Regions from separate parts of the Bacillus sp. 9.4 genome, predicted to be linked through region 1. Evidence: riboswitches for the same ligand, from Rfam matches in the RefSeq annotation. Region 1 holds a riboswitch; the other holds the start of a gene.
What was found. Region 1 has a riboswitch for thiamine pyrophosphate ahead of ylmB (N-formyl-4-amino-5-aminomethyl-2-methylpyrimidine deformylase). Riboswitches for the same ligand answer to the same signal wherever they lie in the genome.
Positions count from the first base shown of each region.

Region 2: it holds a riboswitch for thiamine pyrophosphate, as region 1 does, so the genes downstream of both, thiC (phosphomethylpyrimidine synthase ThiC) here and ylmB (N-formyl-4-amino-5-aminomethyl-2-methylpyrimidine deformylase) in region 1, are expected to answer to the same signal.

Region 1 is NZ_JBVFMU010000002.1:371,580-376,419, forward strand. It holds gene pgeF (peptidoglycan editing factor PgeF) at 1-217, opposite strand, end outside; gene ACZ07B_RS08415 (YlmC/YmxH family sporulation protein) at 380-625, opposite strand; gene ylmB (N-formyl-4-amino-5-aminomethyl-2-methylpyrimidine deformylase) at 708-1,988, opposite strand; TPP riboswitch at 2,077-2,178, opposite strand; gene ACZ07B_RS08425 (ABC transporter ATP-binding protein) at 2,191-2,985, opposite strand; gene sigG (RNA polymerase sporulation sigma factor SigG) at 3,133-3,915, opposite strand; gene sigE (RNA polymerase sporulation sigma factor SigE) at 4,055-4,774, opposite strand; gene spoIIGA (sigma-E processing peptidase SpoIIGA) at 4,837-4,840, opposite strand, start outside.
Region 2 is NZ_JBVFMU010000002.1:1,029,766-1,034,605, reverse strand. It holds tRNA gene ACZ07B_RS11935 (tRNA-Leu) at 90-171, shown strand; gene spo0M (sporulation control protein Spo0M) at 250-1,026, opposite strand; gene ACZ07B_RS11925 (hypothetical protein) at 1,168-1,371, shown strand; gene ACZ07B_RS11920 (spore coat protein) at 1,456-1,722, opposite strand; gene ACZ07B_RS11915 (Type 1 glutamine amidotransferase-like domain-containing protein) at 1,764-2,456, shown strand; TPP riboswitch at 2,525-2,632, shown strand; gene thiC (phosphomethylpyrimidine synthase ThiC) at 2,764-4,536, shown strand; gene ACZ07B_RS11905 (FAD-binding oxidoreductase) at 4,574-4,840, opposite strand, start outside.

The DNA.
Region 1 (4,840 bases):
ACATATCGGCAATATATTCACGATTTTTAACTACATCTGCATCTTTGTCATGAACGTGCAATCCTGTATTTAACGATTCAAAAGGCTTTTGGCTGACACCGCCGTTTTTTGTCGTAAATCCGGCAATGACCTCTTTGTTGTTTTGATTCGTTTGAGCCCAGTCTTGTATCATGAGTGTCGAGGGTGTGGTAAGACTGAATGGGTGATATGTATTCATGATGATCCAACCTTTCGACAAACATTTAAAAAAGCGGAATTTCCCACTTATTTTACCACATCTTACTGCATTCGTTGAGCGCCGATTTGCATATTTCTAAATGAAATGTGCCGGAAGAATCGAGACTTCCGGCATTTTCCAATCTGCGGCAGACAAGCAGGTTTATGCATGTGGTTCACTTAATCGGACCAAGATTACATCTTCCCCGATTTTTACTATATTTCGCCATGGAATGACCAATTCCTCTTCTTTTCCAAAAAATCCGAGAACTTTCCCATTTCCTCCGAGTATGATCGCCTGAATTTTTCCAGTAGTCACATTGATATCAATATCACCAATACTCCCCAGCTTTTTTCCGTTTGAGACATTGACGACATCCTTTACCTGAAATTCTGAAATGCTGATCATTCCATCACGTCCTTTTTCCGTCCTTTTGTTCAAGTATATGAACGGGCAGGCTGAACCTTGTCAGCAAGAAGAAATTTTCATGTCATTGTTCTTTTTTCCGGCTGCACCAGCTGATGATAAAATCGAGTATAATTTTTGTATACTCTACTAGCTGCTCAATCGATACCTTCTCGTTCACAGAGTGTGCATTGTGCAGATCTCCAGGACCGTATATTACGCATGGAATACCGGCATCATACAGCCATCCGCCATCTGTAACTGATTGAGAAACGTCAATAATTGGACACTCCCGTTTCACTTTCTCATGAGAGGCAGTTAGCGCTAAGACGCCTGGGTGGCCAGGGTCCACTTCCAATGCCGGAAAAATTTCTCCTCTGTCTTCTATCATAGATGAGCCTCCCCACTTGAATACAGGGCGGTTTTCCCTAAGCCAAATATCACTGTCACTCAGCCGATTGACGTAATCTTCTATTTCCTCTGCCACTTGGTCATGGGTTTCATTCGGATAAAAATGGACTGTGATCCACAGCCGGCATTCGTCCGCTATAAAAGCCGCATGTCTGCCGCCTTCTATAACTGCCGGGTTAATCGTATTTGTGCCGGGTTTAAAACCAGGATAACTTTTCATAATAGACCAGTGGCGCTCAAGTTCACCGAGCCCCGCAATGATTTTTGCCATTTTTTCAATTGCGCTTGCTCCGAATGTTCCTCCGCCTGCGTGAATCATATTCCTTCTCGTTCCATCATGAAATGTTTGACTGCTTTTGATTTCGATCCAGCCTGTAATGACACCGCCTTGGCCTTGAATATGCATATCGCTCGTATCGGCGACAATTGCAAAATCAGCGTGGTAGCCCCTCTTGCAGCATTCAAGTGTGCCGGCTTCTCCAACTTCCTCCCCGATAACCGATTGCAGAATCAGATTACCGGGAAGTTCAATTCCTGCTTCACGAATCAATTTGACAGCAAACAACACACACGCCATTCCGCCCTTCATATCGGAAGCGCCTCGACCGATTAAGAGACCGTTTTTTTCAATTGGATGAAATGGATTATGCTCCCATTCTTCATCCTCTTTTACCTCTGCCACATCTACATGGCCATTGATAATCAGGCTATAATAATCTGCTGAATCTGTTCCTTTTAGCTTCCCTACAACATTGGGATCTCCAGGGTACACATCCCATTTGTCGATCGAGAATCCCAATTCATTTAAAAATCCCGCAATCCATGACTGAATGCCCTCTGTATTTCTTGCAGGCGGAGCGGGTGTTTGATAAGAAATCAGCGTTTTTGCAAGCTGAATAAGCTCCTCCTTTTGTTCTTCCACTTTTTTGAGCAAAGAGTCTATTTGTTGATCCAATGTAAATCCGCTCCTATTCTTTAAAATCAAAAAAGCCGTTTCAAATGTGATGAAACGGCTTAATACAAAACAAACGGAGTCCGATGTACTCCGCTTTTCACCGCTTCCCTCCGCTGGTATGATCCAGATCAGGTCAAAAGGGTTGAGACAAAGTCTCTCTCAGCTTCGCAAAGCACCCCTAGGATGAATCTATATATGTTTGTCAGGCATTCGTTATCGGCTCAGCTCTTGTTAAAAACGGCCGATCCTGATTCCATAATACATGGATTGGCGTATCAAAAAAAGCGGAAAGTATTTGATCAGTAAGCATTTCCTTTATTTCTCCGGATCCAAAGACCTCTCCCTGTTTTAATAAAAGGGCTTTATCAAAGACAGGCAAAATTTCTTCAGCATGATGAGTCACATAAAGGATAGATGGTGCATTTTCTTTGTTTGCAATGTATGTAATCGTATCTAACAGCTTTTCCCGGGCAATAAAATCCAGTCCTGTGACTGGTTCATCCAGTATCAGCAGCTCCGGATCGGCCATTAGTGCTCTAGCAATCAATGCTCTTTGTTTTTCCCCTTGAGAAAGGGTTTCATAGCGGCGATCGGCATATTCAATTGCTCCCAAGTCCTCTAACAAACCTATCGCTTTTTCCCTGGTTTCCTTACTTGGCGTTTCATATAACCCAATCGAAGCGTAAGCTCCGCTCAAAGCAATTTCAAAGGCTGAATCTGCCGGATACAATTTTTGCTGAAGAGCTGCTGAGACGAGGCCAATTTTACGTCTGAGCTTTTCCCCAAGCTCTGTTTTGCCAAATTCATGGCCGAGCACCTGCATCTCGCCTGATGTTGGAAAATAATATGAGCAAAGCATATTTAACAGCGCTGTCTTCCCGGCGCCATTTAGGCCGTAAAGCACCCAATTTTCCTTTTCTTCCACCTTCCAATGAATATCTCTCAGTATCCATTTCCCATTCCGTTTTAGTGAGACATTGTCAAGCTGCAAAATCATCGTGGTCCTCCTCTTTATTGCCTTTTATAATTGTTTTAATTTTCATAAAACTTTGTACGAACTAGGATACCTTACTTTTTCCAAAACGTAAACCATCCGTAATCAATAGAAAAGCCTTTAAAACAACATCGTTTTAAAGGCTTTTCATTATTGATGAATATTTTTATTCATTTGTTTGATAGCCGCTTTTTCAAGTCTGGACACCTGCGCTTGAGAAATTCCGATTTCCTCGGCGACTTCCATTTGGGTTTTCCCTTGGAAGAATCGCTTTCTCAAAATCATTTTTTCCCTATCGTTCAGCCTTCTCATGCCCTCTTTTAAAGCCAGCTCTTCAATCCATTGTGAATCTGTGTTACGCTCATCACTGATTTGGTCCATCACATAGATCGGGTCTCCGCCGTCGTTATAGATCGGTTCAAATAGAGAAACCGGATCCTGGATGGCATCAAGCGCAAATACAATTTCCTCATGCGGTACTTCAAGAACTTTTGCGATGTCTTCTGCAGTCGGCTCCTTGCTTGTCTCACTGATTAACCGCTCTCTTACCTGAAGCGCCTTGTAAGCGATGTCCCGGAGTGATCTTGAGACACGGATCGGGTTATTATCGCGTAAATACCTGCGGATCTCTCCGATAATCATAGGTACAGCGTATGTTGAAAACTTAACATTGTGGCTTAGGTCAAAATTATCAATGGATTTCATTAGTCCGATGCAGCCGACTTGAAATAAGTCATCAACATACTCCCCTCTGTTATTAAATCGTTGAATGACACTTAAGACAAGACGCAAGTTCCCGTTTACAAGCTTTTCTCTTGCTGAATCATCGCCTTCATCCTGCAGCTGCCTAAACAGCTTTCTCATCTCTTCATTCTTGAGTACTGGTAATTTGGAGGTATCCACCCCGCAGATTTCGACTTTATTTCTCGACACTTTTTTCCCTCCCTACAGGAGCTGCTGTACAACGTTAAGTATCTCCTTGGGTGGGAAAAATATGCACTGCACTCAGACCGAAAAACCGTCGAAATCAGGAAATCCCTGTAAAATCAAGGGGTTTTAACCATAAAATTTTTTACACCATTTTGTTGAACTCTTTTCTCAACCTTTTTATAATTCTTTTCTCAAGCCGCGAAATATAAGACTGAGAAATCCCCATCATATCCGCTACATCCTTTTGGGTTTTTTCTTCTTCACCGACAAGCCCAAACCGCAGCTCCATGATTTGCTTTTCTCTCTCATTAAGCTGTTCAAGCGCTTTTTTCAAAAGCTTTTTATCGACGTTAGCTTCTATGTCTTTAGTGATGATGTCATCGTCAGTGCCGAGTACATCAGAAAGCAAAAGCTCATTGCCGTCCCAATCAATATTAAGCGGTTCATCAAAGGAAACCTCTGAACGGATTTTGTTATTTCTTCTTAAATACATCAGGATTTCATTTTCTATACACCGAGAGGCATAGGTAGCAAGCTTGATTTTCTTTTCTGGATTGAATGTATTCACAGCTTTGATTAGACCGATGGTACCGATGCTGATTAAATCCTCTATATTAATTCCCGTATTTTCAAATTTACGGGCGATATATACGACCAGACGCAAATTGCGTTCAATTAGAATGGCGCGCGCCGCCTGATCGCCGTTTGGGAGCTTCATTAACAAAACCTGCTCCTCATCTTTAGATAATGGAGGCGGCAGGGCTTCACTCCCGCCTATGTAATAGACTTCATCACTTTTCAGCCCAAGTTTCATCAGCAGCTTATACCAGAGGTGCGTCAACCGTAATTTCAGTTTTTTCATCTTCCTCTCCCTTCTAAATGTCACGCCGTTTGAGTATGATAAGTAACGGACATTTGCGAACATTAT
Region 2 (4,840 bases), 660 kb from region 1:
ATTTCCATAAAAACTTTTTTGAAATACGTTGACACTTTATGAGATCCATGATATATTTATATTCGTCGGTTAGATACGACGTAAAACTTGCCGGTGTGGCGGAATTGGCAGACGCGCACGACTCAAAATCGTGTTCCTTCTGGAGTGTCGGTTCGACCCCGACCACCGGTATACTGAAAAACCCGTTTCTTAACAGAAACGGGTTTTTATTTTTTATTAAAGAAAAGGAGCCTCGGCTCCTTTTTATACTTACTCAGCGTATTGGTCTAAGATCTCTTCTAGCACCTCTTCTAGCTCTTCTGTATCTTCAAGCTCTGATTGGCTGAAACGGACGCGTACAAGCTGTTCTCCGTCATTATACATCTCTTCCAGCCACCCTCGGAGTCCTCTTGCTCTGCGGTCGACTTCGAAAATGATTTCCAAACCGTCTTCGTCTAAAAGGAAAATGAGCTCTAATTCATCAAGCATCTGACGATAATATCCGGAAGTCGGAACGAATTCGAATTCCTGAACGAACGGAAGACGACGCTGGAAGTAGGGCGCTTGTTCGCAGTCTGCTTCGTTAAGACGGAAGCCCAGGTTTTCGATTGCTTCAAGCACATTTTCAATCCAAGGGTGCGCTTCAACGAAAATGCGGTCATGATCGGATTTATCGATACCGCCTTGAATGTCAAGGTCTGTCACCACGGCAACCTCTACTTTCCCTACAGTGATCGGCGTATCTAGAGGCAGAGTGAATGTGAACGGAAATTGATGCTCTTCACCAGGCTGAATGGTAAATGAACCAGTGACCCGGAAAGAATGAATTGTAGCGTATTTCCGGTGCTCTTCATCGTCTTTTACAATGACATACCGTGTACTAAGCTGTAAATCGATATAACGGATGTCCTGAGCGATTTTTCCGCCTTTGACATGTACAGTTCCCTGTACTTCTTCTCCAGGAAAATATGCGTCTTTCTCTAAAATAGTATCAACTTTTGCTGCTCCAATTCCGGCACTTGCCGCAAGCTTCTTAAAAAGTGACATGTTAGATCTTCCCCTTTTTCTTTTTTCTCAACAGATATACGTAAGAAGGAGGAAAAAAGATTCATCTGATTCATACTTTTTTCCTATTATTCGTCTCGGCCTAGGGACAGACTAAGAATAATATTGAAAATAAAGGAGTGGATGGAAGTGAATAAAGAAAGTTTGGTTGCAGATGAATTACACAGAATGTTTTTGGCTGGTGAACTGCAAATCACTGTAGAGGAGGATATAAACAATATTTCCGAAAGGCTGAGAAACGGCGATCTTAGTTTAGACCGATTAAGCGGTGAAGACACGTTTATAAAAGAAACAATAAATGAGGCTTTAAGAAGAGTGGAGCAATAAAAAAGAGACGGGATCTCATCTTTGAGATCCCGTCTCTTTTTGTGGTCTTTGCTGTAAGATAAAAGCGAATCAATTTGGAATTGCTCACCCGAGCCATCCCTTTTCTAACAGAAGATCTGACAGTTCATCATGGAGATATACAGTTGTATCTAATTGATCATACAATGCTCTTCTGATGTGGGGATTTTCGGCTTCTGTTATTGCGACAGTGTATTTGTTAATGCTGGTTTTTATTGTTGTTAACAAATCAAGAATATCTTTGGGACTTTGTTCAATGGGAAACCACCTCCTTTGTTTTTTTAGCAGCTCCTGATAAGAAAGTTTTTGACTTTGTTTCTTGCTTCTATACAAAATGCTATAATAAGCAACAAATTTTGTTGGGGGGTGTGATGATGAAGCAGATTATTGCGATGGGGGGCGGGGGTTTTTCGATGGATCCGGATAATTTGTCCCTCGATCAATATATCCTCAATCAATCAAAACGAGAGCAGCCTCGTATTTGTTTTTTGCCGACGGCGAGCGGAGATTCCCAAAACTATATTCAGCGGTTTTATCATGCATTTCAAACACTGGATTGTGTGCCGTCTCACTTATCTTTGTTTAAGCCGCCATCAACAGATTTAGCTTCTTTTGTTATGGAAATGGACGTGATTTATGTTGGCGGTGGAAATACGCGGAATTTACTTGTGTTATGGAAAGAGTGGGGGCTGGATCATATTCTCAGGGAAGCATGGAAGAACGGTGTGGTTATAGCTGGATTAAGTGCCGGTGCGATCTGCTGGTTTGAAGAAGGGGTGACAGATTCAGCCGGACCGCTGACAAGTTTGAAAAGTTTAGGTTTTTTGCAAGGGAGCTTTTGTCCCCATTATGACGGGGAAAAGGATCGGAGACCGGCATACCACCAGCTGATATCTAACAAGTTCTTATGCAGTGGCTATGCAGCGGATGATGGGGCTGCTCTCCATTTCATAAATGATCAGCTGTTTCAGACTGTGAGTTCAAGGTCGGGTGCAAAGGCATATCGGGTGATGATGGCTGAACATGAAATAGCTGAAATCCCGTTGCCTGTCAAATATTTAGGGTGAATTGGCTGAATATTACCTATATTCCTCTTTTTTTCAGATTGATTTTATGTTAAGATGAGTGCGAAATCAATAGTTACTGGGGGTGCCCGCTTTCGGGCTGAGAGAGAAGGTAAGCTTCTTAACCCTTTGGACCTGATCTGGTTCGTACCAGCGTGGGGAAGTAGAGGAATAGTTTTTGTTATTGTCGTGCTGGGCAATAATATGTTTCTTTCTGACTGTAACCGGGTTCATTTATATGAATCCGGTTTTTTGTGCTGGTTATGGGCTTGATTTTGTCCTTTCAAACGTAGAGAGGGGAAGGAAAGTAATGCAAAACAATTCAGTGCAGCAAGCCAACATTTCCATTATGTCAAGTTTTTCAGGCAGCAAGAAGGTATACGTGGAGGGTTCTTCTTCGGACATCCAAGTGCCGATGAGGGAGATTGCATTGAGTCCGACGACGGGATCGTTCGGCGAAGAGGAAAACGCGCCTGTGCGTGTCTATGATACAAGCGGACCGTATACGGACCCTGAAGTAACCATTAATATTCAAGAAGGATTAAAGCCGCTCCGCCAAAAATGGATCACAGAGCGCGGTGACGTGGAAGAGTATGAAGGTCGGGCTATAAAACCAGAAGATAACGGTTATAAAAAAGCAAATCCAAACGTAAGCTACCCAGGATTAAAGCGGAAACCGCTGAGGGCGAAGGCAGGTCAAAATGTCACACAAATGCACTATGCAAAAAAGGGGATCATTACACCTGAGATGGAATTTATCGCCATTCGTGAGCATGTGTCTCCTGAATTCGTCAGAGACGAGGTAGCCAGCGGCCGGGCGATTATTCCTTCAAACATTAATCACCCTGAAAGTGAGCCAATGATTATCGGCCGGAATTTTCATGTGAAGATTAATGCGAATATCGGGAATTCAGCGGTTACGTCATCCATTGAAGAAGAAGTGGAAAAAATGACGTGGGCCATCCGCTGGGGAGCAGATACAATGATGGATCTCTCTACCGGAAAAGATATTCATACGACGCGTGAATGGATTATCCGCAATTGCCCCGTGCCTGTGGGAACTGTTCCGATTTATCAGGCGCTTGAAAAAGTAAACGGCGTAGCGGAGGATTTAACGTGGGAGATTTATCGTGATACGCTAATCGAGCAGGCAGAGCAGGGAGTGGATTATTTTACGATTCACGCGGGTGTTTTGCTTAGGTATGTGCCGCTGACTGCCAAACGGACAACTGGTATTGTGTCACGCGGGGGAGCGATTATGGCGCAGTGGTGTCTGGCTCATCATCAAGAAAGCTTTTTATACACACATTTTGAAGAAATCTGTGAGATTATGAAAACGTATGATATTGCTTTCTCTCTTGGGGATGGTTTGCGTCCCGGATCAATTGCTGATGCCAATGACGAAGCGCAGTTTGCTGAATTAGAGACGCTTGGAGAGCTGACGCAAATTGCCTGGAAGCATGATGTTCAGGTGATGATTGAGGGTCCTGGACATGTTCCGATGCATAAAATCAAAGAGAACGTCGATAAACAAATGGACATTTGTAAAGAAGCGCCTTTTTACACATTGGGGCCGTTGACAACGGATATTGCCCCGGGATATGACCATATTACTTCAGCGATCGGAGCGGCGATGATCGGTTGGTACGGGACAGCAATGCTTTGTTATGTAACGCCGAAGGAGCATTTAGGGCTTCCAAACCGTGATGATGTTCGTGAAGGAGTCATTACATATAAGATCGCTGCGCACGCTGCGGACCTTGCAAAAGGGCATCCCGGAGCGCAAATCCGGGATGATGCGTTATCGAAAGCCCGTTTTGAATTCCGCTGGCGGGATCAGTTTAATTTATCTCTTGATCCGGAGAGAGCACTTGAATACCATGATGAAACCCTGCCTGCTGAAGGAGCAAAAACCGCTCACTTTTGTTCCATGTGCGGTCCGAAATTTTGCAGCATGAGAATTTCACAGGATATTCGGGATTATGCGAAGAAAAACGATCTCAGTGAAGCAGAAGCCATAAATAAAGGATTAAAAGAAAAAGCAAAAGAGTTTGTCGATACGGGAAGCAATTTATATCAATGAAAAAGATGAAGATGGAGAATGCTCCATCTTCATTTTTTTAGAAAAACAGAGAGCGTCGAAGCGGCGGAATGCTCTGTTCAAAACGGAAAACATTTTCTGGATCATATTTCGTTTTGACACGGCGGAGGCGTTCTACGTTTTCGCCGTAATATGTTCTTGGCCAGTTTCTGATTTCAATATCTGGCCAATTTACGTAGTCTCCCATCGTTTCTCTCGAAAGGGACGTTCTCAGCCCCTCAATCCAGCGGACGTTTTGTCTTTTTTCTCCAGGGGATGTCCAGTTTGTTAAGTATTCCTGGGCAAT